4 regions of the Bradyrhizobium sp. 27S5 genome follow, and region 1 is predicted to be linked to each of the others. Evidence: predicted binding sites of a transcription regulator. Region 1 holds the regulator's gene; each other region holds the start of a gene.
What was found. The regulator LexA, encoded in region 1, represses DNA repair genes until DNA is damaged. The targets are predictions, from matches to a motif close to TGTTCNNNNTGTGTTCNG.

Region 1 (7,332 bases):
CGCAAAAATATTTCTGTTTATCGGCACACCCAACTCAGTGTATGAATTGTCCCGTCTCACCCGATCGAGGGGCGCTGCGCATCGTCACGGGTGTTGCGGTGAGATGCGGTGGACGCCGATTGCGCGACTGACGAGTGTGCATGAGGCGGACGGTGAAGTCGTGTGGTCCTGACGCCCTAGTGGCCGGTGTCCCCTTGTGAGACGCAATTGCGTCTTGCGAAGGCGGTGACAAAAAAGCCAAGTCTCGCCGGGGAGAGCACGAAGTAAGCCGTAACCCATCGCGCAGGGAAAGCCGGATTGCTCCGGTTACACCTGTGGTCCTACCCCCGGTGCTTTTTGTTGCACCGGACCCATGGGTGCGATCGGCACCCGGCTTTCCCTGCGCCCTCTGATTTTAGAGCGGCGAAACGACAGGTAAGACTCGGGCAAATCATGTCGCGAGAATGCGGAACTGTATCTCCGTCCTCGCTGTCATCGCCCGGCTCGACCGGGCGATCCAGTACGCCGCGGCTTCTCGGCTCACACACCGGCGTCTCTGGAATACTGGATCACCCGCATGCGCGGGTGATGACACCGCGCAAGAATGGACCGAGCCGGAATGAACGTCAGCACCCTGGTCGCATGCCTGCCGCACAAATCGGGGACATTGCCGCCTGCCCGCAATTTTCGTACATGGTTTCACGCAATGACCTCGCAACTCACCCCCGACTCCGCCGACGTGCTGCTGTTCGATATCGGCCGCGTCGTGCTCGATATCAGCCTCGACAAGGCGATCACGCACTGGGCACAGCATGCCGGTTGCGCGCCGGCCGACCTCGCCGGCCGTTTCGTCGTCGACGACAGTTACAAGCATCACGAGATCGGCCGGATCGACGACGCGGCGTTCTTTGCGAATTTGCGCCAGTCGCTCGGCGTCGAGCTCACCGACGCGCAATTCCTCGAGGGCTGGAATTCGATCTTCACCGGCGAGATGCCGGGCATCGCCCCCCTGCTCGCGGCCGCCGCCAGACGAATGCCGCTCTACGCCTTCTCGAACACCAACCCGGCCCATGTCGCGCATTTCTCGGTCGCCTATGCCGAGCTGCTCAGCCACTTCCGGACCGTGTTCCTGTCCTCGAGCATCGGCCTTCGCAAACCCGACGCCGCGGCCTACGATCATGTGATAGAAGCGATCGGCGTGCCGGCGTCGCGGATCCTGTTCTTCGACGATCTGGCTGCCAATATCGAAGGTGCGCGGGCGCGCGGCCTTCAAGCCATCCACGTGACATCGACGGATGACGTGGCAAGGGCGCTGACCGCACTTGGTATTTGACCATTTGCCTTGAGGAGTTTTGCGCGTGGCCCTGATGCCGGTTGCCGATGCCCTGTCCGCCATTCTTGCCGGTGCCGAACCGCTGCCGGGGGAGATGGTCGCGCTCGATGCCGCCTACCATCGCACGCTGGCGCACGACCTCGCGGCGCGCCGCACCCAGCCGCCGGAGCCGATGTCGGCCATGGACGGCTACGCGGTGCGCGCCGCCGATGCGGCTGATCTCAAGTCCCGGCTCAAGGTGATCGGCGAAGTCGCCGCCGGCCGGCCGTTCGAGCGGACGCTCAGTGCCGGCGAAGCGGTGCGGATCTTCACCGGCGGCGTCATCCCCCATGGCGCCGATGCCGTCATCATCCAGGAAGACACCCGGGTCGATGGCGACCACATCTCGATCACCGAGGCAGCGAGCCCGGGACGGCACATCCGCCCGGCCGGCGTCGACTTCCGTGAGGGCGACCTGCTGCTCAACGGCGGCAGCCGCCTGTCCGACCGCGCGCTCTCGCTCGCGGCCGCCATGAATTATCCGGAACTCGCGGTGCGCCGCCGCCCGAAGGTCGCGGTGCTCGCCACCGGCGACGAACTGGTGATGCCGGGCTCCCAGCCCGGCCCCGGCCAGATCGTCTATTCCAACGGCTATGCGCTGCGTGCGCTGGCGCGCGCCGAAGGCGCCGAGACCGTCGATCTCGGGGTGGCCGCCGACACGGTGGCCGCGACCACGGCCGGTATCCGCCGGGCGCGGGAGGCCGGCGCCGACATCCTGATTACGACCGGCGGCGCCTCGGTCGGCGACCACGATCTGGTCAAGCAGTCGCTGGAGGCAGAGGGCGTCGCGATGGCGTTCTGGCGGATCGCGATGCGGCCCGGCAAGCCGATGATGCACGGCCGGCTCGGGGCCATGCGGGTGATCGGCCTGCCCGGCAATCCGGTGTCGTCCTATGTCTGCGCCTTCCTGTTTCTGGTGCCGTTGATTCGGGCTTTGAGCGGCCGGAACACGATCCATCATGTCCGCACGACCGCCCTGCTCGGCCGCGACCTCGCCGCCAACGACCAGCGCGAGGACTATCTGCGCGCGCGTCTCGAGGAGCGCCAGGACGGCGCGCTGATCGCCACGCCGGTGATGCAGCAGGATAGTTCGCTGCTCGGGAATCTCGCTGCGGCGCGGGCACTTCTGGTACGTCCGCCGTTTGCGCCCGGCGCCGCCAAGGGCAGCGAATGCGAGATCCTCACACTGCCCGACTGAGGTTTTCGCGGGCTGCCGATTGCGCGCCGCCTGATGCGTTCACCGGAAATTAAGTGGTTGCGGAACACATATCGAACATATAGTGTCCGTTCATGATTTGTTTCGAGTACTGGTGTCTACAATCGGGAAGCCGCCAGGGAGCATTGCGCTCCCGAGATCAGGCCCCGTCTGAAAGGCCCCACCTGAAGAGTCTCGGAATCGAACGACGCTATCAACCGGGGGAATGCTCGAGATGCTCACGCGCAAACAGTTCGAACTTCTGCGTTTCATCAATGAACGTCTGAAGGAGGCCGGCGTGCCGCCCTCCTTCGACGAGATGAAGGATGCGCTCGACCTGCGCTCGAAGTCCGGTATCCACCGCCTGATCACTGCGCTGGAGGAGCGCGGCTTCATCCGCCGCCTGCCCAACCGCGCCCGCGCCATCGAGGTCATCAAGCTGCCCGAACTGTCGGCCGGCGGCGGCAATGGCCGCCGCGGCTTCACGCCGAGCGTCATCGAAGGCACCCTCGGCAAGCGCAGCAGCACGCCGCCGATCGCCGAGGACGACGGCAACCGTCCGGTCGCCGTCCCCGTGATGGGCCGGATCGCGGCCGGTACGCCGATCGAGGCGCTGCAGACCCGCAGCCACACCATCAGCGTGCCGCCCGACATGCTCGGCTCCGGCGAGCACTATGCGCTGGAAGTGCGCGGCGATTCCATGGTCGACGCCGGCATCCTCGACGGCGACATGGCGCTGATCCAGCGCAACGACGTCGCCAACACCGGCGACATCGTGGTGGCGCTGATCGACGAGGAGGAAGCCACCCTGAAGCGCTTCCGCCGCCGCGGTGCATCGATCGCGCTCGAGCCGGCCAACACTGCCTATGAAGTGCGCATCCTGCCGCCGAACCGGGTCCGCATCCAGGGCAAGCTGATCGGGCTGTATCGCAAATACTGACGGCGGCGGAGCATGATCCGGAAAAGTGCGGAGCGGTTTTCCGAAAAGATCATGCTCGAACAGACATATGGAGCGGGATGACGATTCGAAGAAAAGTCATCCCGATCCGGGAACGAGCAACAGATCGGATCGTTCCTTGGAAGATAGTGCGACGTGCGGACCACCTAGGATGCGCCCTGATACCTCTCGCGCAGTGTAGCGCGTTTGTGATTGAGGCGTTCGACGGCCAGTCGTACAATCGCCCAGAAACGAGCAGACACTCGTTTGCTATCGTCCACTCTGGTAGAGGCCTGCGCCTCAAGGAGAGGCACGGGTCGCTACCTCGAAAAGAGGAGCCATCCGATGTGTGACTATAGTCTGCACGCCGTGGCATCGCGCCCCGCCATTGTCGGAGAGACGCTGATCACCACGACTTTCCGCGGCACGTCGACCCGCGGCTTTGCTTCGGAGAACGATCCCACTGTCGCGGTCTGCATGCTGCCGGGCACCGAGCTCGCTTTCGCCGAGAACGTTCGCTACGACAGCCGCTGGATCTGGACCAAGACGATGAATTTCCGCGTCGGCGTGTTCAACGAAGTCGAGCCCGACGTGCCCGATCGCCATCATGACGCGGTCGAATTCCCCGACGGCAGCCACGTTCTGGTGACCCAGCTCGTCGAGGGACAGCGCGTCAGCGTGCTGCAATTGCCGGCACTGCATCCGCCGGTCGAGCACAAGCCGAAGGTTGTGGAGCGGCGGCCCTCCGCATTCGCGTCGCTGTTTTTGGGTTGAGCGCATCGTCGCCGCGGAATGAGCCATTCGGCGGCGGATGACCTTAGGCGATTTCGAGCGACCCCGGATTTCCGCTTCCGGGGCGCAGCAGGAGATTTGCGTCGGCGAGCGCCTTGGCGCATCATCGCGTACGGAGGACGTGCACTCACGGAAACCTGCGCAGTGGTCGACAAGGTCACATGGCAAAAGGCTGGACGCGTCACCGAGCCGGGCCGCTACATGTTCCGGTTCGGCTGGCTGACAGTGACGGCCGATGATCTCAAGGTCTGGGAGCAGTTTCCCGAGGCCGTCTTCACCCTGGTCAAGAAGCCCGACGCCGGCCCCGATTCCGACGAGTACCATCTCGGCCTGTTCGAGCTGCCGACCGGCCCCTCGCCCGGCAACGGCTGAAGCGTTTTCGAGCGAAGTGGACACCGGTTCGCGTGAAGAAAACGCGTGAAAACAAGAAACTAGAGTTTTGGTTCTGATTAAATCAGAACCAAAACTCTAGTCGTCGCCCTGCAGGTCGGTCTCGGCCGGGGTCGCATCGACTGCGCGCCGCGGCGCGGCGGCGGGTGTGCGGAGGACCGTCTCGCTCTCACCGTCACCGGGAACCGCCGGCGACCACGGCCGGTCGATGCCGCCGGGCTTCACCGCGTCAATGGCGTAGCCGGCGCTGGTCCGCCGCAGCACCAGCGCACCGTGGCTCCGCAGCCGCTCGGCATCGATCACCGAGGCCGCGCAACCCTGCGGCGCCGGCCGCGCGGTGACGATCAGCGCCGCCCGCTCGCAATCGTCGGCCAGCGCCTCCGGCCGCATCGCCAGCGCGACGAAGGCGCCGCCCGGGCCCTGGGTGACGCAGCCGCTCGGATCGCAGGAGACGCCCTCGCCGAGCGACGCATCGACGGCGGTCCGCGCATCGGCATCCGCCGCCAGCCATTCCTTGACCAGGAATGCATCCTTCGCGCTATGCATCAGATGCAGCCGCCCGTCGCCGCCGCGCACCGCGACGTTGCGGCCGTCGGCAGAAATCAGCACGTCCGGCAGAGGGGCCCTCAGCGCCCAGACTGTGGCCACCACCAGCAGCACCGCGCCGGACCAGCGCAGCGGCGTGCGCAACAGCCCAAGCAGGATGATGCCCGCGCTTGCGACGATCAGCGGCCCGATGCCGAACGCCGCCATCCGCCCGACCGCGCCAGGCAGCGCGGCGACCCATTGCGTCACCAAAATCATCCAGTCGATGCCAAAGCCCATGATCGCCCAGAACACGCCATCAAAGCCGAACGGCATGGCGAGGAGGCCGAGCAGGCCCGCCGGCATAACGATCGCCGACACCACCGGCATCGCCGCGAGGTTGGCGAGCAGCCCGTAGGGCGTCACGCGATGGAAATGGAACGCGGCGTAGGGTGTCGTCGCCAGCCCCGCCACCAGCGAGGCCAGCATCAGCATCGTGAGCTCACGGCCGCCCCACAACGCAACCCGCGCGGTCGCCGAATGGTCGGGCGAGGCCAACAGGTTCGGCAGCCCGATCTGCACCAGCGCCACCAGCCCGAGCGTCGCGGCAAACGACATCTGGAAGCTCGGATGCACCAGCGCCTCCGGCGCGATCGCGAGCACGATCAGCGCCGCCACCGCCAGCGTGCGGAAGGTGATCGCGCGGCGGTCGACCATCACCGCGATCAGCACCACGGCCGTCATGAAGAACGATCGCTGCGTTGCGACCTCCGCCCCCGACAGCAAGAGATAGAACGCCGCGGCGACGAGCGCGGCCGCCGCGGCCCATTTCTTGATCGGATGCCCCGCCGTCAGCGCAGGAAACAGCGCGAGCAGCGCGCGCACCGCGAAGAACACCACGCCCGCGACCACGGCCATGTGGTAGCCGGAGATCGACAGCACATGGCCGAGCCCCGAGATGAACATCGCATCGTTGACCGGCGTCGAGATCGCGTCGCGCCGGCCGGTCAGCAGCGCGGTTGCGATCGCGCGCTGATCGCCGTCGAGCGTGGTGCGGATGCGCGCGTCGATGGCGTCACGCAGGCCCTGCATGAAGGCGGCATAGCGCAGCGCCAAGCCGCCGGCTGCCGGTGGTTCCCTGGTCTTGACCGCGCCCATCACGAAGCCGGAGGCGCCGATGCTCTGGAAATAGAGGTCGCGGCCGAAATCATAGGAGCCCGGACGCTGCGGCCCGAGCGGCGGCATCAGCCGCGCCTTCAATTCGACGAAGCTGCCGACATCGGGCGCGGTGCCCTTCTTCACCGAGAGCCTGACGCGCTCGAGCTTCGTCATGTCGCGCGGGCTCTCCATCGAGACCACGCGCAGCACGAAGCGATCGGTCTTCTCGCGGATGTCGCGCGTCTCGACGAAGCCGGTCAGCGCCACCGAGAACATCGGCCGCGCCAGCACCGTGTGGCCAATTCGCGCCGTCTTCCACGTCGCTGTCGCAAAGCCCGCCGCGACCGCAGCCAGCATCACGATGGCGGGAAACACGCGGCGCCGCCGCAGCAACAGCGCCAGCAGGCAGAGCGCAATTGCGACGCCGGCCGCGACCGACAGCACCGGCTCGTGCTCGGCCGCGAAATAGAAGGCGATGCCGGTGCCGAACGCCACCGGCACCCATGGCAAAAGCCGGCCGGCGCCCGCCTCCGCGCGCGCCCATTGCTGCAACGTCTCGATGAAAGGCTGCCAGATGCTGGCGCGCGCCGGGACATAGCCGCCGACGGGCGCAGCCGCACGCGGCGGCCACGTCCCCGCGTAGCCGCGTTTGCCGCCCGGCGTCGTGCCCTGCTCCGCCATTCCGCTTGCGATCCCTGCCGGGACGCGAAACTACCGGAAGCTGTGACCTCGCCGCTAGCGGAACGGATGCAGAATACGGACCGGCAAGGCCGGATACCTGGATCGTCCTGCACCTCGCCTACCCCGCGCCGGGCCACAGCTGCCGCCTGCGTCAAACCGATCGAGCCGAAAGTCTCATTAGGTACCGATCCCATTGGGATTAAACTGCCCTGATGCCTTCACTCCCGGACAGCCAGGGATAAGGCAGTGATAGCTCGCGGCACCTGAAGGCCGCTGGAGCTCCTCTCAGGTGGCTCACAACTC
Region 2 (7,332 bases), 2.6 Mb from region 1:
GTCCTCGTTGGACGCCTTCAGCGCTTCATAGTTGAAGGTGTAGCCCTTGGCCTTCTCGTCGCGCGCGGCCCAGATCATGGTCTCGTGCGCATTGGTGAAGCGGCGGCCGCGGAAGTTAGGCATCGGATTCGACTTGCGCCACACGATGTCGTTCAGCAGCCAGAAGCCGAGGTCCTGCATGATGGCGCCGACGCGGAAGATGTTGTGATAGGAGCCGATCACCCACAGCGTCGCCGACGGCTTCATCACGCGGCGGCAGGCCAGGAGCCAGGCGCGGGTGAAATCGTCATAGGCGGCGAACGACGAGAACTTGTCCCAGTCGTCGTTGACGGCATCGACATGCGACTCATCGGGGCGCTTGAGATCGCCCTTGAGCTGCAGATTGTAGGGAGGATCTGCGAACACCAGATCGACCGAGCCGGACGGAAGCTTCGACAATTCGGCGACGCAATCGCCAATGACGATTCGGCTCGACGGGGCATTCTCAAATTTAGTGCGGGGCGCCCTTGCAGACGCCCCGCGACGCGACACTACCATGACTCAAGAACTCTGACTCAGGCGACGCTGTCGGCGACGCGGGACTAAACAACCGACTGGCGCCACATTGACCCGGCAAAGTAAAAATCGACTTAATTGGAAATCTTCATGCAAAAGATTGCAGCATCTTTCGAACGCTGTGGCGCAATGCCATCAGCGTTGTGCTGCAACATCAGCGCGTTCTGCGAAAAAATTTGCGGATCATCAAACCGGCACGATTCGACCGGTAAATTGCCCGCTGCCTGCGGCCGTTCGCACTGCAAACGATGCGCGTCTTGGACTAGGCAATTTTTGCCGGGCAGGATATTGATTAACAGAATGGAAATTTTAGGTTGGAGTGTCCCGCATTGGGGCGCCGACTGGATAAAGGGAAACCGCCATGCGCTACGATGATTTCCGCCGCAGCGATGACATCGAAGACCGTCGCGACGACAGCGGAGGAGGCGGCGGAGGTGGCGGCTTCGGGATTCCAATGGGCGGCGGCGGGCTCGGCATCGGCACTGTCATCGTGCTCGGGCTGCTCGGCTACGCCTTCGGCATCGATCCGCGCATCCTGATCGGCGGCGCCGAGATTCTCACCGGCGGCGGCCAGGCGCCGACCTATCAGACCGACCGGCAGTCGTCCGGCGCGCAGACCAAGCGCGGCGCGCCGACCGACGAGATGGGCAGCATGATCGCCGGCATCCTCGGTGAAATCGACGATCGCTGGAGCGAGATCTTCCAGGCCTCGGGCCAGACCTACACCGGTCCGAAGATCGTGCTGTTCCGCAACGCCACCAATGGCGGCCGCTGCGGCATGGCGCAGTCGGCGATGGGGCCGTTCTACTGCCCGCCGGACAAGACCATCTTCCTCGACACCGGCTTCTTCCGCGAGGTCGAGACCCGCTTCCGCGGCTGCTCGGGCAACGCCTGCAAGTTCACCGCGGCCTATATCATCGCGCATGAGGCCGGCCACCACATCCAGAACCTGCTCGGCATTATCCCGCGCGTGAACCGGCTGCAGCAGCAGGCCGGCAGCAAGGCCGAGGCCAACGCGTTGCAGGTCAAGGTCGAGTTGCAGGCCGATTGTCTCGCCGGCGTCTGGGTCAATCGCGAGGAGAAGAAGCGGCCGGGCTTCCTTGAAGCCGGCGACATCGACGCCGCGCTGACCACCGCGAATGCGATCGGCGACGACACGCTGCAACGGCAGGCGACGGGCAGGGTGGTGCCTGACTCCTTCACCCACGGCTCCGCCGCGCAGCGCAAGCAATGGTTCATGACCGGCTACCAGCAGGGCACCGTGCAGGCCTGCAACACGTTTGGCGGCGGGTAGCCTTGATGCTCTCGTGCCCCGGATGCTGTGCAGCATGAAATGCTGCGCTGCTGTTCCGGGGCCTGCCGCAAAGCAAGATGGGTTCCGGCTCTGCGGTGCAGCGCTGATGCTGCACCGCGTCCGGGACACGAAGGTGATCGACATGTCCTCAATCGACGAATCCAAATCATTCATCCCGCTCAACATCGCGGTGCTGACGATTTCCGACAGCCGCACGCTGGCGGATGACAAGTCGGGCACCACGCTCGCCGATCGGTTGACCGCGGCCGGCCACAAGCTCGCGGCACGCGAGATCGTCACCGACGATGTCGAAGCGATCAGGGCGGTGATCCGGCGCTGGATCGCGGATGACGGCGTCGATGCCGTCATCACCACCGGCGGCACCGGCTTCACCGGCCGCGACGTGACGCCTGAGGCGGTCGAGCCGCTGTTCGAGAAGCGGATGGACGGTTTTTCGATCGCCTTCCACATGCTGAGCCACGCCAAGATCGGCGCCTCGACGATCCAGAGCCGCGCCACCGCCGGCGTGGCCGGCGCGACCTTCATCTTCTGCTTGCCCGGCTCGCCCGGCGCCTGCCGCGACGGCTGGGACGGCATTCTGTCCGCACAGCTCGACTACCGCACGCGGCCCTGCAATTTCGTCGAGATCATGCCGCGGCTGGACGAACATCTGCGCCGTCCGAAGGCGAAGGGGGCGAGCGCGTAGCGAATCTCCTCGTCATTCCAGGGCGCGCGAAGCGCGAACCCGGAATCTCGCGCCGCATCTTCGAGATTCCGGGTTCATCGCTGACGCGATGCCCCGGAATGACGGGGTCACAAATCCAGCTCCCAGGTCTCGCCGACCAGGTCGACGCCAAAGCTGTGGTGCTTCTCTTCCTTCACCCGCTGGAAGCCGGCGCGGACGTAGATGCTGCGCGCGGCGAGCAGGATGCTCTGGGTCCACAGCGTCATCCTTGTGTAGCCCATCTCACGTGCAGAGCGGATGCATTGCTCGACCAGCGCGCCGCCGACGCCGAGCCCGCGCGCTTTCTCCTCCACCAGCAGCAGCCGCAGCTTGGCGAGGCCGTCGCCGCCGTTGACCAGGAAGACCGAGCCGACCGGCTCGCCGTCGACCTCCGCGATCCAGCAATGCTCGCGAGCCGGATCGAACGATCGCAGGAATTGCGCACAGATCTCGGCTACCAATGCCTCGTAGCTGATGTCCCAGCCATATTCCTCCGCGTAGGCGCGTCCCTGTCGCGAGATCACCCAGCCGATGTCGCCGACGCGATGGCTGCGCAGCAGGAAGCCGGCCGGCTTTTCGGCCGGCGGCTCCAGCGACTGCTCGATCGTGCCCATCGCGCGCACCACGGCGGCGCGGCGGTCGCCGTCGATCTGCTTCAGCAGCGCCCCGACCTCGTTGCGCGAGCGGCGGTCGAGGTCCGCGGCAGCAGTGCGGCCCTTGGCGGTCAGCGCCACCTCATTGACGCGCTTGTCGGCCTTCGACGGCTTGCGCGTCACGATCTGGCGGCGCTGCAGCGCAGCCAGCGTGCGGCTGACGAAGCCGGCATCGAGGTCGAGCTCGCGCACCAGATCGGTCGCGGTGCAGTTCTCGCGATGCGCGAGCTCGTAGATGATCCGCGCTTCCTGCAGCGTGAACGGGGAGTGCAGCAGCTTCGGCTCGATGATGCCGAGCTTGCGGGTGTAGAACCGGCTGAAGCCGCGGATCGCGGCGACCTGGCTCTCGAGGGTCGTGTCATGGGAATTTGATTTCATCAAACATATTATTTGATGGAATCAAATAAATGGCAAGGCCGATTTGCACGGCCGGTCAGGGCATCTCGAAGCTCACCGCGGGTCGGAAACCCTACGCCACCATGATCCGGCTGCGCAGCATGGTGCGGGAGGAGCGGCCGAGCCGGCGCAGCAACCGTGCCTCGGAGCGTCGGGCGTCCGGCCGGTAGCCGCCGATCCGCTCGTAATGGTCGCGCGCGATCAGAAGGCCCTGTTCGGCCGAAGGGCCCACGATCATCCGGGCGACGAATTTGATGCCGTCGCGCAGGCCGGGGTCGGTGTAGGGCGCGCGGGCGTAGCGGAAGATGCCGGCGCGGTCCTTGCCGCTTGCCGCCACCATCTGGATGAACTGGGTGGTCTCCTCGATCCAGCCGGCGTCGAGCACCGCGCCCGGATGCAGGAACATCAGCCACGGCGAGCGCGCCTGCTTTGCACCGGCGGCAAGTGCCGCGGCGCGCGTGCCTTCAAACCGCAGGAAACCGCAGCCCGCAATGTCGGCAACCCGCTCCATCACATCGCTGTTGGTGCGGTCGACCAGCAGCACCTCGCGGATGACGCCGGCGGCTGCGCCGGGCACCAGCGCCGCCAATGTCGCGACCGCGGTGCGCTCGACGCCGTCGGTTGGAATGATCACGCTCAGCATGATTTGAGGCTTCGGTGGCCCAAGCGGTTGAAAAACTCCGGCCGTGTTATCACCTTGTCATATTCAAAGCAGCCTGTTCGCCTGCAGAATTTTACGCCATCAGTTTGTGGATTTTCTCAGGTGATGTTCTTGATTTGTTCTCAGGCTGTGTTAGCTTCACAGCATGAGCCGAGCATCCTCTCATGCCCTCAAGCACCCGCCGGTAACGGCGCCCTCCGATAACCCGGCGGGTGCACCCACCCCTTTTCCTGAGGTCGCGATCGAGCGCGAGCGGCGGCGCGGCCGCGGCGCACAGTCCAATGCGAGCGGTCGCTACGAGGCCGAGGCGCGGACAGCCTTCGACGACGGCTGGCAGAGCCTCGACGACCTGCCGCCGTTCCAGACCAGCGTGGCGCTCGACACCTCGCGCAAGGTGATCACCCGCAACGACTCGCCCGACATCGGCTTCGACCGCTCGATCAATCCCTATCGCGGCTGCGAGCATGGTTGTGTCTATTGCTTCGCGCGGCCGACCCACGCCTATCTCGGCCTCTCGCCGGGGCTGGACTTCGAATCCAAGCTGTTCGCCAAGCCGGACGCGCCCGCGCTGCTCGAGAAGGAGCTCGCGGCGCCGGACTACGAGGCGCGGATGATCGCGATCGGCACCAACACCGATCCCTATCAACCGATCGAGCGCGAGCGGAAAATCATGCGCGGCATTCTCGAGGTGCTGGAACGCGCCGGCCATCCGGTCGGCATCGTCACCAAGTCGGCGCTGGTGACCCGCGACATCGATATTCTGGCGCGGATGGCCAAGCGCAATCTCGCCAAGGTCGCGCTGTCGGTGACGACGCTCGACCCAAAACTCGCCCGCACCATGGAGCCGCGCGCGTCGACGCCGCCGAAGCGGCTCGAAGCGATCAAGCGGCTTGCCGACGCCGGCATCCCGACCACTGTGATGGTCGCGCCCGTGATCCCGGCGCTGAACGATTCCGAGATCGAGCGCATCCTCGATGCCGCCGTGCATGCCGGCGCCAAGGAGGCGAGCTACGTGCTGCTGCGGCTGCCGCTCGAGGTCCGCGATCTCTTTCGCGAATGGCTGATGGCGAACTATCCCGACCGCTACCGCCACGTCTTCACGCTGATCCGCGACATGCGCGGCGGCCGCGATTACGACTCGCAATGGGGCACGCGGATGAAGGGCACCGGCCCGATGGCCTGGATGATCGGCCGTCGCTTCGAGATCGCCTGCGAAAAGCTCGGCCTCAACAAGCGGCGCACCAAGCTGACCACCGATCATTTTGCCAAGCCGAAGCGCAACGGCGAGCAGTTGAGCTTGTTCTAGATGAGGTCCGTAGCCCGGATGAAGCGCAGCGCAATCCGGGACGCTTCGTCCGCGGCCAAACTTTACCAGATTGCGCTACGCTCCATCCGGGCTACGAAGAAGTAACCAAGGGCGTCATTGCGAGCGAAGCGAAGCAATCCATCTTTCTGCATATGCGGAGCGATGGATTGCTTCGTCGCTTCGCTCCTCGCAATGACGGGAAAGGTAAACATGAGTAACGCGCCCGCCGCCCCGACCCCACGCTTCACCGTCCTCACGCTTGGCGTCAGCGACATGCGCGCCAGCATCGCCTTCTATGAATCGCTCGGCTTCACCAGGAAGATGCGCGTGACCGGCGAGGAGGTCGCCTTCTTTGACACCGGCGGCACTGTGCTCGGGCTGTTCCCGTGGCATCTGCTCGCCGCCGATGCCGGGCTGCCCGATCAGCCGCGGCCTTCAGCGTTCCGCGGCGTTGCGATCGCCTGGAACTGCAACGACGATGCCGAGGTCGATTGTGTGATGGCGTTCGCGCTGTCGAAGGGCGGCAAATTGCTGAACCCCGCGCAGCCCACCAGCTATGGCGGCTACTGCGGCTATTTCGCCGATCCCGACGGCCATGCCTGGGAAGTGGTGCGCGCGCCGGGGTTTGAGGTGCTCGATAACAGGCGCGTGTCGATTCCCGACTAAAGCCGGCCGGATTGAATTGCGGGGAAGGGCGCCAGGTTCCCGGTTGCGCCGCGGGGCTGGCTTGATCACCATCCCCGCATGATTCGGGACAAATCCAAGAGCACGTCGAAGAAGGCGCCGGCCAAGTCAGCCAAGCCGGAGAAGCGCATCGTGACGCGGCCGAGCTTCCGGCGCGAGCGGACGCTGATCAAGCGCGGTGTCTGGCCGGTCGCCGGCTGCGACGAGGCCGGGCGCGGTCCGCTGGCAGGTCCCGTCGTCGCCGCCGCCGTGGTGTTGGACCCCGATCGCGTTCCAAAAGGCCTCGACGATTCGAAGCGGCTGACCGCCGAGCGGCGCGAGGAACTGTTCGAGGAGATTTGCGCCACCGCCGCGTTCTCAGTCGCGGTGGCGTCGCCGGCGCGAATCGACCGCGACAACATCCTGCGCGCCTCGCTGTGGGCGCTTGCGCGCGCGGTGCATGCGCTGCCGGAAATGCCAAAACACGTCTTCGTCGACGGTCGCGACAAGCTCGCCACGCCCTGCGAGTGCGACGCCGTGATCGGCGGCGACGGCATCGTGGCCTCGATCGCGGCGGCCTCGATCATCGCCAAGGTGACGCGCGACCGCCTGATGTGTGCGCTGGCGCTGGACTGCCCCGGCTACGGGTTCGAGCAGCACAAGGGCTATGGCGTGCCCGAGCACCTCGAGGCGCTGGACCGGCTCGGGCCCACCACCCATCACCGCAGCTTCTTCGCCCCCGTCGTCGCCGCGCGGCTGAAGCATTTTCCGGTCCCGGCCGAGCCCGACCTGTTCACAGTGGACGCGACAAGCGAAGCCGCGTCAGCTGCTGCTTAGCGCGCGACTGCGCCAACCCACCCAACGCTGTCATCGCCCGGCTCGACCGGGCGATCCAGTATTCCAGAGGCAGCTGTGCTTGAGCCCAACCGCCGCGGCGTACTGGATGCCCCGCCTTCGCGGGGCATGACACCTGAGTTTGACTTTGCAGCGCTGGCCCACCAACGCCGGTTGCCTCCACCGCCGCCGCCCGTTATCAAAACCACCGGGATCAGATGGCGCCGCTGACGGGTGGCTGGGGCA
Region 3 (7,332 bases), 1.9 Mb from region 1:
CAGGCCGCAGCAGAACGCATCGGGATGATGGTGCTTCAGCCAAGAGGAGATGTAGACCAGCTGGGCGAAGCTCGCGGCATGGCTTTCCGGGAAGCCGTAGGAGCCAAAACCCTTGATTTGGTCGAAGCAGCTGCGGGCGAAGTCCGGATCGTAGCCGCGCGCCACCATGTTGCCGACCAGCTTCTCCTCATAGCTGCCGATGGTGCCGAGGTTGCGGAAGGTCGCCATCGAGCGGCGCAGGCCGTTGGCCTCCTCCGAGGTGAAATGGGCCGCCTCGATCGCGATCCGCATCGCCTGCTCCTGGAACAGCGGCACGCCGAGCGTCTTGTGCAGCACATTGTAAAGTTCGTTCTTGTCGCCCTGGTCCGGCGCCGGCGATGGATAGGTCACCTGCTCCTGCTTGTTTCGTCGCCGCAGATAAGGGTGCACCATGTCGCCCTGTATCGGACCGGGGCGCACGATCGCGACCTCGATGACGAGATCGTAGAAGGTGCGCGGCCTCAAGCGCGGCAGCATGTTCATCTGGGCCCGGCTCTCGACCTGGAACACGCCGAGCGACTCGCCGCGGCACAGCATGTCGTAAACTTCTTCCTCGTCCTGCGGGACCGAGGCGAGCTCCCAGCGCTCGCCCTTGTGGTCATCGATCAGGTCAAAACATTTGCGGATGCAGGTCAGCATGCCCAGCGCCAGCACGTCGACCTTCATCATGTGAAGCGCGTCGACGTCGTCCTTGTCCCATTCGATGAAGGTGCGGTCGTCCATCGCGGCGTTGCCGATCGGCACATAGGTGTCGAGCCGGTCCTGGGTCAGCACATAGCCGCCGACATGCTGCGAGAGATGGCGAGGAAACTCGATCAGCTCGGTGGCGAGCTCGACCGCGAGGTTGATCATCGCATTTTTCGGATCGAGCCCGGCCTGGCGCACCTGCATGTCGTTGAGGCCCTTGCCCCAGCTGCCCCACACGGTGTCGGCGAGCGCCGCGGTGACATCCTCGGTCAGCCCGAGCGCCTTGCCGACATCACGGATCGCGCTACGCGGACGATAATGGATGATGGTGGCGATGATGGCGGCGCGGTGGCGGCCGTAGCGGCGATAGACATATTGCATCACCTCCTCGCGCCGCGAATGCTCGAAATCGACGTCGATGTCGGGCGGCTCCAGCCGCTCCTTGGAGATGAAGCGCTCGAACAGCAGATCGACCTTGGTCGGATCGACCGAGGTGACGCCAAGCACATAACAGACCGCCGAATTCGCCGCCGAGCCACGCCCCTGGCACAGGATGTTCTGGCTGCGCGCATAGTGCACGATGTCGTGCACGGTGAGGAAGTAATGCGCGTATTTCAGCTCGGCGATCAGCGCGAGCTCCTTGTTCAGGGTGGTGCGAAGCTTTTCGTCAATCTCGCCGCCGAAATATTTGTCGACGCCAGCCCAGGTCAGGTCCTCCAGATGCTGCTGCGCGGTCTTGCCCGGCGGCACCGGCTCGTCGGGATACTGGTATTTGAGCTGGTCGAGCGCGAAGGAGATGCGCGCAGCGAAGCGTATGGTTTCCGCGATCGCATCAGGGAGATCGCGAAACAGCCTGATCATTTCATGCGCCGGCTTGAGATGCCGCTCGGCATTGGCCTCGAGCCTGCGGCCAACAGCCTCGATCGTGGTCTTTTCGCGGATGCAGGTCAGCACGTCCTGCAGCGGGCGGCGCGCGGGATGATGATAGAGCACCTCGTTGGTGGCGAGCAGCGGCACGCCGGCATCAGTGGCGAGACCATGCAGCCGCGCGAGGCGGCGCCTGTCGTCGCCGCGATAGAGCAGGCTTGCGGCAAGCCAGACGCCATCGGCGGCGCTTGCCTTTAGTTGCGCGAGCAGATCGAGCGCGTCAGCCGCTTCGAAACGATGCGGCAGCGCCAGCACCAGAAGCTGGCCCTCTGCAAAGTCGAGCAGATCGGACAGGGTGAGCCGGCAATCGCCCTTCTCGATGCGCACGCCTTCGCCGCCGCGCTTGCCGCGGGTGAGCAGCTGGCACAGCCGGCCGTAGGCGGCGCGGTCGCGCGGATAGACCAGGATGTCGGGCGTGCCGTCGATGAAGACGATGCGGGCGCCGATCAAAAGTTTAGGCGGATGAGCGACCTTCTCGCTGTCGAGCTCCTTCCAGGCGCGCACCACGCCGGCCAGCGTGTTGTGATCGGCGAGCCCGATCACGGGGATCCCGAGTTCGCTCGCCTGATGCACATAGGCGCGCGGATCGGAACCGCCGCGCAGGAAGGAGAAATTGCTGGTGATGCCGATCTCGGCATAATCAGGCGTTGGCGTATTCATGCGAACAGCCCATGCACATACCAGTTAGCGGGGACCGGCTTGCCCTGCTCGTCGCGCAGCTCGCTCTCATAGAGACCGTCGCGGAAGATCCAGAAGCGCTGGCCCTCGGCGTCCTCGACGCGGAAGTAATCGCGGGTCAGCGATGCGCCGTCCTGCTTCCACCATTCCATCGCGATGCGCTCGGGGCCCTCGACCCGCACCACGTCGTGCTGCGCGCGCCGCCAGGTGAATTGATGCGGCGGACCGTCGGGCACGCTCGCGAACGGCACCTTGATCGGCTCGGGCCGATCGAACAGCCGCAGGGGACGCAGCGGCGGCTCGCCGGCGACGCGTTCCGGCCAGGCGGCGGCGCTGGCAGCAGTCAGATGATGCTGCGCCGGCAGCGCGAGCGCAGCGCGCTCCGGGATGTGGCTCTCCAGCGGCAGATGCACGACGACGCGCTTTCCCCCGATGCGGGCGGCGATGCGGTCGATCAGCGCCGAGAGCTCGTCATTGTCGTGCACTGACGTGTCGAGATCGCGCTGTTGCTGCACCACGATCTCGGTACGCCCGGCGGCAAGGCGGATGAGATCGAAGCCGAAGCCGGGATCAAGGGGATCATTGAGCGCATCGAGCCGCTCGCGGAACAGGCGGTCGATCATCTCGGGCCGCGTCACCGGACGCCCGGTCTCGACCATGATCGCGCGCACCGCGCCGTCGGTGCGGAAGAAGCTCGCCTCCAGCTGCCGGGCGCCCTTGCCCTGCTTGTCCATCGCCGTCATCAGCATCTTGGCGAGGCTTTGTAACGTCAGCGCGATCACGGTGTCGGTGGAGACCGGTTCGGGGAAACGCTTCTCGACGATGTAATCGGGCAGCGGCTTGCGCGGGCTGATCGGGGCATCGCCCTGCCCGAGCGCGTGGCTGAGCAGGGTGGTGAAGGCGGCGCCGAACCGCGCCGAGATTTCATGCGGGGCGCGCGAGGCGACATCGCCGATGGTCTTCAAGCCCGCGCGGCGCAGGCCGGTGGTCACGGCAGGATCGGCGCCGAGCGCCGACACCGGCAGCGGGCCGACCGCCTCTGCTTCCGCGCCGCTGGCGACGATCTGCCCGGAAGTGTAACGCGTCAGCGTGCGCGCCGCGGTCGAGGTGCCTGATATCGCAGCGCTGACGGCAAAGCCGCGCCGGCTCAGCGCATTGGTCACGATCTGCAGCAGCGCGCGCTCGCCGCCGAACAGATGCGCGCAGCCGGTGATGTCGAGAAACAGTCCGTAAGGCGGATCGAGCGCGACCAGCGGCGTGAAGCGGTCGCACCAGTCGGCGATGTCGTTCAGCGTCTTCAGATCGGCGGCGGGATCGGCGTCGTAGACCGTGAGCTCCGGACAGATCGCCCGCGCATTGGCGAGCGGCAGCCCGATCGACAGCCCGGCGCGCACCGCCGCCTCGTCGATCGCGTGCAGCAGGATCGCGTTGTGGTCCTTTGCGACGACGACGCTGGGGGCCTCAGTCGATTGCTGCGGAAAGCGAGATTCTTTCTTCGCCTCTCCCGCTTGCGGGGGAGGCCGGATCGCATCGTTAGATGCGATCCGGGTGGGGGCTCTCTCCTCAGCGGGACTCGTGGCGAGACCCCCACCCCAACCCTCCCCCGCAAGCGGGAGAGGGAGCCCTACCACCTGCCGAATGTCCCGCGCATCAGCTTGCGAGACGATGTTCTGCGCGAGCTTGCGCTTGATGCGGTCGATGGGCAGACGTGGCAGCCACAGGCTGAGGATACGCCGACGGTTCACTGAATTGGCACTCATCACATTTCCATTCCATGATCCATCGCCCGACCGGGCCATGACGATTGCGCACGAGTTCGGCGTCGAAGCGCGGCGCGCCCCAGACGCTTGCGGCATTGCCGGGCGGCGAATGCGCCGCGCGCACGATCCAGCGCGTCTCCGCGGTCGAGGGGATCGCCGTCGCCGCGATCCGCAGCACCAGCGCGGTGACGCCGGAGGCCTGCGCGGCCAGGGTCAATTTGCGGCTGGCGACGAGATCGAGCTGGCGCGCATGGCCCCAGACCTCGAGCACCACGGCGCCGAGCGCATCGCAGGCGAGCGCGTCGGCCGCGGTGCGCAGGCCGTTGTCGACATCGGCGGCGCGCACCGTGACCAGCAGGCGCGGATCGAGGCCGAGTTCGGCAAGCCCGCGCATCGACAGCGCGCCGTTTTCGCGATCGGAAAAATCCTGCCGCACCCAGACCAGCGGCTTGCGCGCAGACAGCCGTCCGGCAAGCCCCGCGATGAAGCCGGTCGCCGCCCCGCCTTGATGGCCGGCCGCGAACACCTCGTGCAGCGTTGCCGCCGCAAGCCCGCCGCGCAGCATCGCGTCCGCGCTGGCGTGTCCAAGCGCGATGCGGTTCGGCATCGCCGCCTCCGATGGCGCCTCGATGCGCGCGATGCTGCCGCGCAGAGACGCAAGCGTACCCGTGCGTGCGCCGTTCATATGCGCCGCTCCTTCCCAACCAAAATTTGAGGCCGTCACTGATCCGAACAGAGAACCAGGGACTGGCTCATTTGTTCATGGTATGTTCTAATATAAAGCTAACAGGGCCGGCGGAGTCAATCGGATTGGTGAGTTCCGTGATTCATGAGCGGAATCAATGGGATTCAGGAGCGGCCGAACTGTACGCCGCCGGTTCGCCCGCGGCGTCCGGCGCGACGGCCCGGAAAATGGCGGCGTGACGGAAACGGAGCAATCGCATGCGTATCATCGTGCTCGACAACGACACCGATTTCGAAGGCTGGCGCAAGGCCGCGCGGCGATTGGTGCTGAATGACGTGAAGCCGTCGGACGTCACGTGGACGGTGCGCAGCGACGACGAACTGTTTTCGGCATCCTGCGTGAATGAATTGCCTGATACGCCGCAGGCGCAGTTCAACGTCACAGCGAAATTCGTCGAGCTGGCAAGGACCGCGATCCTGCATCGCAATGACACGCGCTTCGTCCTGCTCTATCGCCTGCTGTGGCGGCTGCGCAGCCATCATGATCTGCTCAGCGCGACTGATGATCCCGACGTCGCCGAGGTCCACGCGATGGCGCGCGCGGTCTATCGCGATATCGACAGGATGCACGCGCATCTGCGCTTCCGCGAGATCGGCCGCGAGCAGAAGGCGCATTACGTCGCCTGGTTCGAGCCGGAGCATCGCATCGTCGAGCACGCCGCACCGTTCTTCGCCGGCCGCTTCGCCGACATGCCGTGGTCGATCCTGACCCCCGACGCCTGCGCACATTGGGACGGGCACGCGATCTCGATCACGCCGGGCGTTGCCAAATCCGAGGTGCCGAGCGAGGACCGGCTCGAGGAGGTCTGGCGGCGGCATGACAACGGCCGCTTCAATCCCGCGCGGCTGAAAGTGATGGAGATGCCGCAGGCCTATTGGAGGAACCTGCCCGAGGACTCGATCATTAAACCTCTGATCGAAGACGCCATGCGCATGACCAGCGGCCCCTTCATCGCACGCAAGGCCGCCGAGCCGCAGCAGCGGCAGGATATGCCGATGCCCCGCAAGCAAGCTCGCGACATGCATACCCAAGACAAGCAAACTCAGGACAAGCAAACTCGTGACGCGATCGCAGCCTTGCGCGACGAGGCCGCCGCTTGCCGCGCCTGCCCGCTGTGGAAGGACGCAACACAAACCGTGTTCGGCGAAGGGCCGCAAGGCGCGACGCTGATGCTGGTCGGGGAGCAGCCCGGCGACAAGGAAGATCTCGCCGGCCATCCCTTCGTCGGTCCCGCCGGGCAGATGCTCGATCGCGCGCTTGAGGAAGCCGGCATCGCGCGCGCCAAGGTCTACATCACCAATGCGGTGAAACACTTCAAGTTCGTGCCGCGCGGCAAGATCCGGCTGCACCAGAAGCCGGGCACACCGGAGATCCGCGCCTGCCGGCAGTGGTATGAGCGCGAGCTCGCCGCCATCAAGCCGGAGCTCGTGGTGGCGCTCGGCGCCACGGCCGCGCAGAGCGTGCTCGGCAAGATCACACCTATCCACAGGAACCGCGGCCAGCTGATCGAGCATGACGGAACCAGGGTGCTGGTCACCGTACACCCGTCCTATCTGTTGCGGCTGCCCGACGAGAAAGCCAAGGCGCTGGAATATCAACGCTTTATCGACGATCTGAAAATCGCCGCAAATCAGCTGCGCAATTCAGCCCACGCGGCTTGAGTTCCGGGGGAACTGCAGGATCACACTTCAACGTGAAATTGTTCAAAACGCTGATAAATCCCTACAACCTTGAATTGATCCGTGATACCCTCACGTGTCTACGGGCATCGGGCGTCATGTTCACGCCATGACGTACCCTGAGGCGGGCGCGCTGCGCGGTTTGCTAGCCCCGATCGTGCGGCGCGCCACCTCCATCCTCACTCCCGAAACAGCCGTCCTGGACCGACGATGCGCACGAATGATCGTGCGATATCCACCACCCGCGCCAGTCCCGTCGTGTCCGTATTCGCGGGACTGTTCAAACGATTTCAAGGAGAAGCAGCAAGATTCAGCACATGACGCATGACGCGGATTCAAGCACCTGCTTGCGCTGCGCAAAACAACGTTGAGCTTGTCATCTAACCTTCAACTCCATCAGTCAAAAATGCCCCTCCAACTACGAGGGGCGTCAGAATGACCGACATTACACTCAATTCATCGCTGGCCGATGGAGCGCCGATACAGCCGGCGTCGCGGCCCAATCTCGACAAGGGTTTTAACCCGCTCACGATGATCATCTTCTTCGGCATCCTTGCCGCGGGACTTTTGTACGTTGCCTACAGCATCTATTCGGACGTCGACGCCACCGGCACCAGGGTCACCTCCTACCTGCCCTACTTGCTGCTGCTGGTCGCGTTGTTGATCGCGCTCGGCTTCGAGTTCGTGAATGGCTTCCACGACACCGCCAACGCGGTGGCCACCGTGATCTACACCCACTCGCTGCCGGCGGAAGCTGCGGTGATGTGGTCCGGCCTGTTCAACTTCCTCGGCGTCTTGACCTCGACCGGCGCGGTGG
Region 4 (7,332 bases), 460 kb from region 1:
GATCTCGCCGCCGCCGTCGCCGCCTTCGGGGCCGAGGTCGATCACCCAGTCGGCGGTCTTGATGACCTCGAGATTGTGCTCGATCACGACGACCGTGTTGCCCTGGGCGACCAGCTCGTGCAGCACCTCGAGCAGCTTTGCCACATCGTGGAAGTGCAGGCCGGTGGTCGGCTCGTCCAGGATGTAGAGCGTGCGGCCGGTGGCGCGCTTTGACAGCTCCTTTGCCAGCTTGACGCGCTGGGCTTCGCCGCCGGACAGCGTGGTGGCCTGCTGGCCGACATGGATGTAGTCGAGGCCGACGCGGTGCAGGGTCTGGAAGGTCTCGCGCACGCGCGGCACCGCCTTGAAGAATTCGGCGGCTTCCTCGACCGTCATGTCGAGCACGTCGGCGATGCTCTTGCCCTTGAACAGCACCTCCAGGGTCTCGCGGTTGTAGCGCTTGCCCTTGCAGGTGTCGCAGGTGACGTAGACGTCGGGCAGGAAGTGCATCTCGATCTTGATGACGCCGTCGCCCTGGCAGGCCTCGCAGCGGCCGCCCTTGACGTTGAAGGAGAAGCGCCCGGGCTCGTAGCCGCGCGCCTTCGCCTCCGGCAGGCCGGCGAACCATTCGCGGATCGGCGTGAAGGCGCCGGTATAGGTCGCGGGGTTCGAGCGCGGCGTGCGGCCGATCGGCGACTGATCGATGTCGATGATCTTGTCGATGTGCTCGAGGCCCTCGATACGGTCGTGCGGTGCGGCGCCTTCGCTGGCGTTGTTGAGCTTGCGGGCGATCGCGCGGTACAGCGTGTCGATCAGCAATGTCGACTTGCCGCCGCCGGAGACGCCGGTGACACAGGTGAACAGGCCGAGCGGGATCTCGGCCGAGACGTTCTTCAGATTGTTGCCGCGGGCGTTGATCACCTTGATGGTGCGCCGGTGGTTCGGCGGCCGCCGGTCCGGGATCGCAACCGACAGCTCGCCGGTCAGGTATTTGCCGGTCAGCGATTTCGGGTTGCGCATGATCTGGTCGGGCGTGCCTTCGGCCACGATGTGGCCGCCATGCATGCCGGCGCCGGGGCCGATGTCGAGCACATAATCGGCGAGGCGGATCGCGTCCTCGTCATGCTCGACCACGACGACCGTGTTGCCGAGGTCGCGCAGCCGCTTCAACGTGTCGAGCAGGCGGGCATTGTCGCGCTGGTGCAGGCCGATCGAGGGTTCGTCCAGCACGTAGAGCACGCCAGTCAGTCCCGAGCCGATCTGCGACGCCAGGCGGATGCGCTGGCTCTCGCCGCCCGACAGCGTGCCGGAGGAGCGCGACAGCGTCAGGTAGTTCAGGCCGACGTCGAGCAGGAAGGTCAGGCGCTCGCGGATCTCCTTGAGGATACGCGCGGCGATTTCGTTCTGCTGCGCGTTGAGTGCCGCCGGCACCGTCTCGAACCATTCGCCGGCGCGCCTGACTGAGAGCTCCGAGATCTCGCCGATGTGCTTAGCCCCGATCTTGACGCACAGCGCCTCCGGCTTCAGCCGGTAGCCGTTGCAGCCGGCGCAGGGCACGTCGGAGAAATACTTGCCGAGCTCCTCGCGCGCCCACTCGCTCTCGGTCTCGCGGTAGCGGCGGTTGATGTTGGTGATGACGCCCTCGAACGGCTTCTTGGTGTCGTAGGAGCGGACGCCATCCTCATAGGAGAACTTGATCTCGTCGTCGCCGGAGCCGTGCAGCAGCGCGGCCTGCACCTTCTTGGGCAGGTCCTTCCACTTGGTGTCGAGCGTGAACTTGTAGTGCTTGCCGAGCGCGGTCAGGGTCTGGATGTAATAGGGCGAGGAGGATTTCGCCCAGGGCGCGATCGCGCCCTTGCGCAAGGTCAGCTCCTTGTCGGGGATGACGAGATCCTCGTCGATATGCTGTTCGACGCCGAGGCCGCCGCAGGCCGGGCACGCGCCATAGGGATTGTTGAACGAAAAGAGTCTGGGCTCGATCTCGGGGATCGTGAAGCCCGAAACCGGACAGGCGAATTTTTCCGAGAACAGGATTCGTTCGGGGCCGCTCTTGTCGTGGATCTTTGCGGTCTTCTTCTTGTCCTCTTTCTTCTCGTCCTGCGCAGCCGCCGCCGGCGCGTCGGCGTATTCGATCACGGCGAGGCCTTCGGCGAGCTTCAGCGCGGTCTCAAAACTTTCCGCGAGGCGCTGCGAAAGGTCGGGGCGCACCACGATGCGGTCGACCACGACGTCGATGTCGTGCGGGAATTTCTTGTCGAGCGCGGGCGCCTCCGACAGCTCGTAGAAGGTGCCGTCGATCTTGACGCGCTGAAAGCCCTTCTTGAGGTACTCGGCGAGCTCCTTCTTGTACTCGCCCTTGCGGCCGCGCACGACCGGCGCCAGCAGATAGAGGCGGGTGCCCTCGGGGAGCGCCAGCACGCGGTCGACCATCTGCGAGACGATCTGGCTCTCGATCGGCAGCCCAGTGGCCGGCGAATAGGGCACGCCGACGCGGGCCCACAACAGGCGCATGTAGTCGTAGATCTCGGTGACGGTGCCGACGGTGGAGCGCGGGTTCTTCGACGTCGTCTTCTGCTCGATCGAGATCGCAGGAGATAAGCCGTCGATCTGGTCGACGTCGGGCTTCTGCATCATCTCGAGGAACTGGCGCGCATAGGCCGACAGCGACTCGACGTAGCGGCGCTGGCCCTCGGCATAGATGGTGTCGAATGCGAGCGACGACTTGCCGGAGCCGGACAGACCGGTGAACACGACCAGTCTGTCGCGCGGAATCTCGACGTCGATGTTCTTCAGATTGTGTTCGCGCGCGCCGCGGATCGTGATGGCGCGCGATGAGGAGCCGGCGTTCTGTTGGCGCTTCGCCTTGAGCACTTCATCCATTGCGACAATTCCGGGCGCATGATCGGGCGCCTTTTGGGCGCGCATCGCCGGTGATGCCGGGACCTTGCGCCGATGGGTGAGAAGACTGGAACGTAGGAAGAACGGCGGCAGATTTCCAGTGCTGAGTCGTCTCCATCAACGGATAGTTTGCCTGATGGCAGCAGCCGTCAGCAGGGCTGGTTCCCAGGCGCAAAAAAGGCCGGCGCGAGGCCGGCCTTTCCGAGACCTTGCGGTCTGTCGTTCACTCAGTACTTGGCGACGATCGGGCCGCCGAAGTGATAGTTCACGCCGAACTGGACGCTATGCAGGTTGAGGTCGCCGGAGGGCACGCCGAAATAGTCCTCGCTGCTCAGGCTGCGATACAGGTACTCGCCCTTGATCGACCACTGCGGAGCGATGAAGGCCTCGATGCCCGCGCCGACGGTCCAGCCGGAGTGGAAGTGGCTCTGCGAGGTGGTCAGGCCAAAGCCGCTAAGGGTGAGCTTGTTGTCGATCCAGGCGTAGCCGCCGGTGCCGTAGAACAGCACCTTGTCGCGAAGCCGAGGCGGCCACGCACGGTGCCGAGCGCGTCGGTCTTGCTCGTCGCGGTGATGCCGAATCCGGTGGCGGAAGCACTGACGTCAGCCCAGCCACCGTCGGCCTCGAGGCCGTACACGATGTTGCTGGTCTGCCAGTTGTAGCCGATGGTGCCGCCGGCGAAGCCGCCTTCCATCTTCGGATTGCCGGAATCCTCGCTGGCATAGCCACCGAAGCCGCCGATGTAGAAGCCGGTCCAGTTGTAGATCGCGGCCGGCGGCGGAGCCTTCACGTAGGGGGCGCGTGCAGCCATGTCGGCGGCCATCGCGGGTGCAAGAGCGCTCAGTGCGAGCATGCCGGCCGATGCCAGCAAAACATTCCTGATTTTCAAAGTCCGAGTCCCGTTTTCTTGCCCATTTTCTTGTGGTCACTTCAAACATTCGAAGAGAGCGTCACAGCATTGCGTGACGATCACATGTTTCTACACAGAGATCGCGGAGGTTGTGTAACCAGGAAACCACAATGCACGGAAAACGAGCGCGCGAGGTGCGCACGTACCAATAGGAGAGTTGGCACGAGGCTGGCTCGATGGAAATCAACCGTCGCGCGGACGGTATCCGGCTCAGTATTTGAATCGATCGCGCAAACAAAAAGGCCGGCGCAACGCCGGCCTTTCGTCTGGATCAGATCCGCTGCGTGCGATCAGTAGCGCGCAACGACCGGGCCACCCCACTTGTAGTTCACGCGGACGGTGACGAGGTCGACGTCCTGGCGGTCGCGGATGGTGCTGAACAGCGCGCCATTCGGGGTGGTGAGGTTGTAGGTTTTGTCCTGCATGAACAGGTGGTCGTATTCGATACCGGCGGTCCAGTTCGGCGCGAAGCCGACTTCGATGCCGGCGCCGATGGTGCCACCCCAGCGGGTGTCGGTGGCGCGGCCGCCGAGCGCGCCGGTCGGCGTGAAGTAGGTGCTGAAGCGGTTGTCGGTCAGCGCCGCACCGCCCTTGGCGTAGAGCAGCACGTTGTTGACCGCGTAGCCGATCTGGCCGGTGAACAGGCCGAACGCGTCGATCTTGCTCTGGTTGGTGAACAGGCCCGGGAAGATCGCGCTGCCGTTGCTGCCCTTCAGGTCAGCCCAGTCGCCCTGCGCTTCGAGGCCGAACACCCAGGTGCCCGCCTGCCAGCGATAGCCGATCTGGCCACCGGCGACGCCGCCCGTCGCATCGTGGCAACCATCCGATCCGATGAAAGTGCCGCCCGGGAGCTGATCCCAGCAATTGTGGCTCGAACCCCAACCGCCGTTGGCGCCGATATAGAAGCCGCTCCAGTCATAGACGGCGGCGATCATCGGCGGCGCCTTGGTGTAGGGGCGGGCTGCCAGATCGGCTGCCGCCGCAGGCGCGGCGAACGCAATCAGAGCAACGGTCGCGAGCAAAAACTTCTTCATCATCAATCCCCAGCTTCCCAAATCGGCTTCCAACTGGTCCCGAAGCACGATCTCAGACGCGAGCGCCCGCGCCATGGTTGGAATCTATACGCTGATTCAACCGGAAGCGCCGTCTCCCAAATGCAACACTCGCGGAAGAAGTGCCGACAGAACAAGATACTGATTTTATTGCAATTAGTCTGAGTGATCGCCGCGAGGCGACCGCTGATCCCGTGACCGGCGGCCGCGCCAACGCCGTCGCCGGCTGCTACGGCAGGTTGTGGTGAACAAAACTGGAACAATGCCGGCGGCGGTGCTATATCTCGATCTCAATAATCGTGGATAACCGCGCGACGGCAAAGGCGTCGGGCCGGCGCCGGCGTATAGGGTCATCCACGACGCCTGCAATGTAAGTGGCGAAGGTTGAGAGTGGCGGCCGATGTCCGGCGCCCGGTTTTTGAGTGGAGATGATGCGATGGCGGGAAGCGTGAACAAGGTGATCCTGGTTGGGAACCTCGGCAAGGATCCGGAAATCCGGCGGACGCAGGACGGCCGTCCGATCGCAAATCTGTCGATCGCCACTTCGGAAACCTGGCGCGACAAGGGCACCGGCGAGCGCAAGGAAAAGACCGAGTGGCACCGCGTCGTGATCTTCAACGAAGGTCTCTGCAAGGTCGCCGAGCAGTATCTGAAGAAGGGCGCCAAGGTGTACATCGAGGGTCAGTTGCAGACCCGCAAATGGACCGACCAGAGCGGCGTCGAGAAGTACTCGACCGAGGTCGTGCTGCAGGGCTTCAACTCCAACCTGACGATGCTCGACGGGCGCAGCGGCGGAGGCGGTAGCTTCTCCGATGATGGCGGCAGCGATTTCGGCTCGGCCGGACCGGTCAGCTCGGCGCCGCGCCGTGCAGTCGCCGCAGGTGGCCGCAACAGCGATATGGACGACGACATCCCGTTCTGACGGGATCGCGCCTCCCACATTCTGTCAGGCGTCACCCCCGTGAAGATCATTTCCCGGGGCGGCGGTACGACGCGCGAGGGAGGTCCTTTGTGTGGATTATGAGGATAACCTCGTATCAATCTGATATTACGTGATTGTCGGAAGAGGCCTTCGGGGGTTCCCCGTGCTTTGACACAGGCTGATGTGAATGATATTTACATCGGCCTGCGGCGAGCGATGCCTGGCCGCGCGCATCACCCGAGGGCCGCTATCATGAGCCTCGCGCCATTGCTCGACGCTGCGCCTGCGATCCCGCTCCATGCCTTCGCGGCGATGGCCGCCTTCGTGCTCGGCTCGATTCAGCTCGCCGCACCGAAGGGCACGCTGCCGCACCGGACGCTCGGCTGGATCTGGGTGATCCTGATGCTGATCGTCGCCGGGAGCTCGTTCTGGATCCACCAGATCCGGCTGCTGGGCCCGTGGAGCCCGATCCACCTGCTGTCGATCTTCTCGCTGGCGATGCTGGTGCTCGGCGTGACGGCGGCACGGAGCCACAATGTCCGCCGCCACAAGTTCACGATGATCGGCATTTTCTTCGGCGCGCTGGTCATTGCCGGGCTGTTCACCTTCATGCCCGGGCGGATCATGCATGCCGTGATCTTCGGCCAGTAACTGAGCGAAAAAGGGCATTGCGAAGCCGTTCCGCCCGGTCTTCGTCAGCTCGCATTCGCCACGCAGAGCGGGCCCGCCGGGAACCTGCAATGTCGCCGGTAAGTGCATGAAAAAACGAAGGGAAAAACGGCTTGCCGGAGCCGCGTAAGGGTGGTTATCAGGCCCTCGATACGCTATATGATTCCCCAGCAGAACTGACCGGATTTCCCCTTTGTCCGAACCCGAAGACGACAAGCCCGGCGAGCCGCCGGTGCCCTCAGATATTCGTCCCGTTTCCATTCTCGACGAGATGAAGAAGTCCTACCTCGATTACGCGATGAGCGTGATCGTGTCGCGTGCGCTGCCCGATGCGCGCGACGGGCTGAAGCCGGTGCACCGGCGCATTCTCTACTCGATGCATGAGCAGGGACATACGCCGGACAAGAAGTACGTAAAATCCGCGCGCGTCGTCGGCGACGTGATCGGTAAATATCACCCGCACGGCGACCAGTCGATTTACGACGCGATGGTCCGGATGGCGCAGGACTTCTCGCTGCGCGTGCCGCTGATCGACGGACAGGGCAATTTCGGCTCGGTCGACGGCGATCCGCCTGCGGCCTATCGATATACCGAGGCACGGCTGACGAAGGCGGCGCTCGCCGTTCTCGCCGACATCGACATGGAAACCGTCGATTTCCAGCCGAACTACGACAATTCCGAGCAGGAGCCGTCGGTTCTGCCGGCCAGGTTCCCGAACCTTCTGGTCAACGGCGCGGGCGGCATCGCGGTCGGCATGGCGACCAACATCCCGCCGCACAATCTCGGCGAGGTCGTCGACGCCTGTGTGGCGCTGATCGACAACCCGGCGCTTTCGATCGACGAGCTCATCAACATCATTCCGGGACCGGATTTCCCAACCGGTGGCGTCATCCTGGGACGCC

Region 2: a site for LexA is predicted at 4,390-4,407, ahead of WDM24_RS10195 (PA0069 family radical SAM protein). Genes of this name have one in related genera too.
Region 3: a site for LexA is predicted at 4,849-4,866, ahead of WDM24_RS13250 (DNA repair protein). Genes of this name have one in related genera too.
Region 4: a site for LexA is predicted at 5,084-5,101, ahead of WDM24_RS19625 (single-stranded DNA-binding protein). Genes of this name have one in related genera too.

The regions. Positions count from the first base shown of each region.
Region 1 is NZ_CP147714.1:4,701,739-4,709,070, forward strand. It holds gene WDM24_RS22015 (HAD family hydrolase) at 686-1,312, shown strand; gene glp (gephyrin-like molybdotransferase Glp) at 1,338-2,549, shown strand; gene lexA (transcriptional repressor LexA) at 2,782-3,486, shown strand; gene WDM24_RS22030 (hypothetical protein) at 3,829-4,257, shown strand; gene WDM24_RS22035 (hypothetical protein) at 4,420-4,647, shown strand; gene WDM24_RS22040 (ComEC/Rec2 family competence protein) at 4,744-7,029, opposite strand.
Region 2 is NZ_CP147714.1:2,150,056-2,157,387, forward strand. It holds gene WDM24_RS10170 (site-specific DNA-methyltransferase) at 1-537, opposite strand, end outside; gene ypfJ (KPN_02809 family neutral zinc metallopeptidase) at 917-1,849, shown strand; gene moaB (molybdenum cofactor biosynthesis protein B) at 1,992-2,555, shown strand; gene WDM24_RS10185 (helix-turn-helix domain-containing GNAT family N-acetyltransferase) at 2,663-3,604, opposite strand; gene WDM24_RS10190 (glycosyl transferase) at 3,696-4,265, opposite strand; gene WDM24_RS10195 (PA0069 family radical SAM protein) at 4,429-5,589, shown strand; gene WDM24_RS10200 (VOC family protein) at 5,800-6,255, shown strand; gene WDM24_RS10205 (ribonuclease HII) at 6,334-7,089, shown strand.
Region 3 is NZ_CP147714.1:2,842,161-2,849,492, reverse strand. It holds gene WDM24_RS13260 (error-prone DNA polymerase) at 1-2,313, opposite strand, end outside; gene WDM24_RS13255 (DNA polymerase Y family protein) at 2,310-4,091, opposite strand; gene WDM24_RS13250 (DNA repair protein) at 3,982-4,776, opposite strand; gene WDM24_RS13245 (UdgX family uracil-DNA binding protein) at 5,034-6,497, shown strand; gene WDM24_RS13240 (inorganic phosphate transporter) at 6,951-7,332, shown strand, end outside.
Region 4 is NZ_CP147714.1:4,243,921-4,251,252, forward strand. It holds gene uvrA (excinuclease ABC subunit UvrA) at 1-2,859, opposite strand, end outside; partial or broken gene WDM24_RS19615 (outer membrane protein) at 3,105-3,760, opposite strand; gene WDM24_RS19620 (outer membrane protein) at 4,078-4,821, opposite strand; gene WDM24_RS19625 (single-stranded DNA-binding protein) at 5,276-5,761, shown strand; gene WDM24_RS19630 (DUF2306 domain-containing protein) at 6,014-6,412, shown strand; gene gyrA (DNA gyrase subunit A) at 6,624-7,332, shown strand, end outside.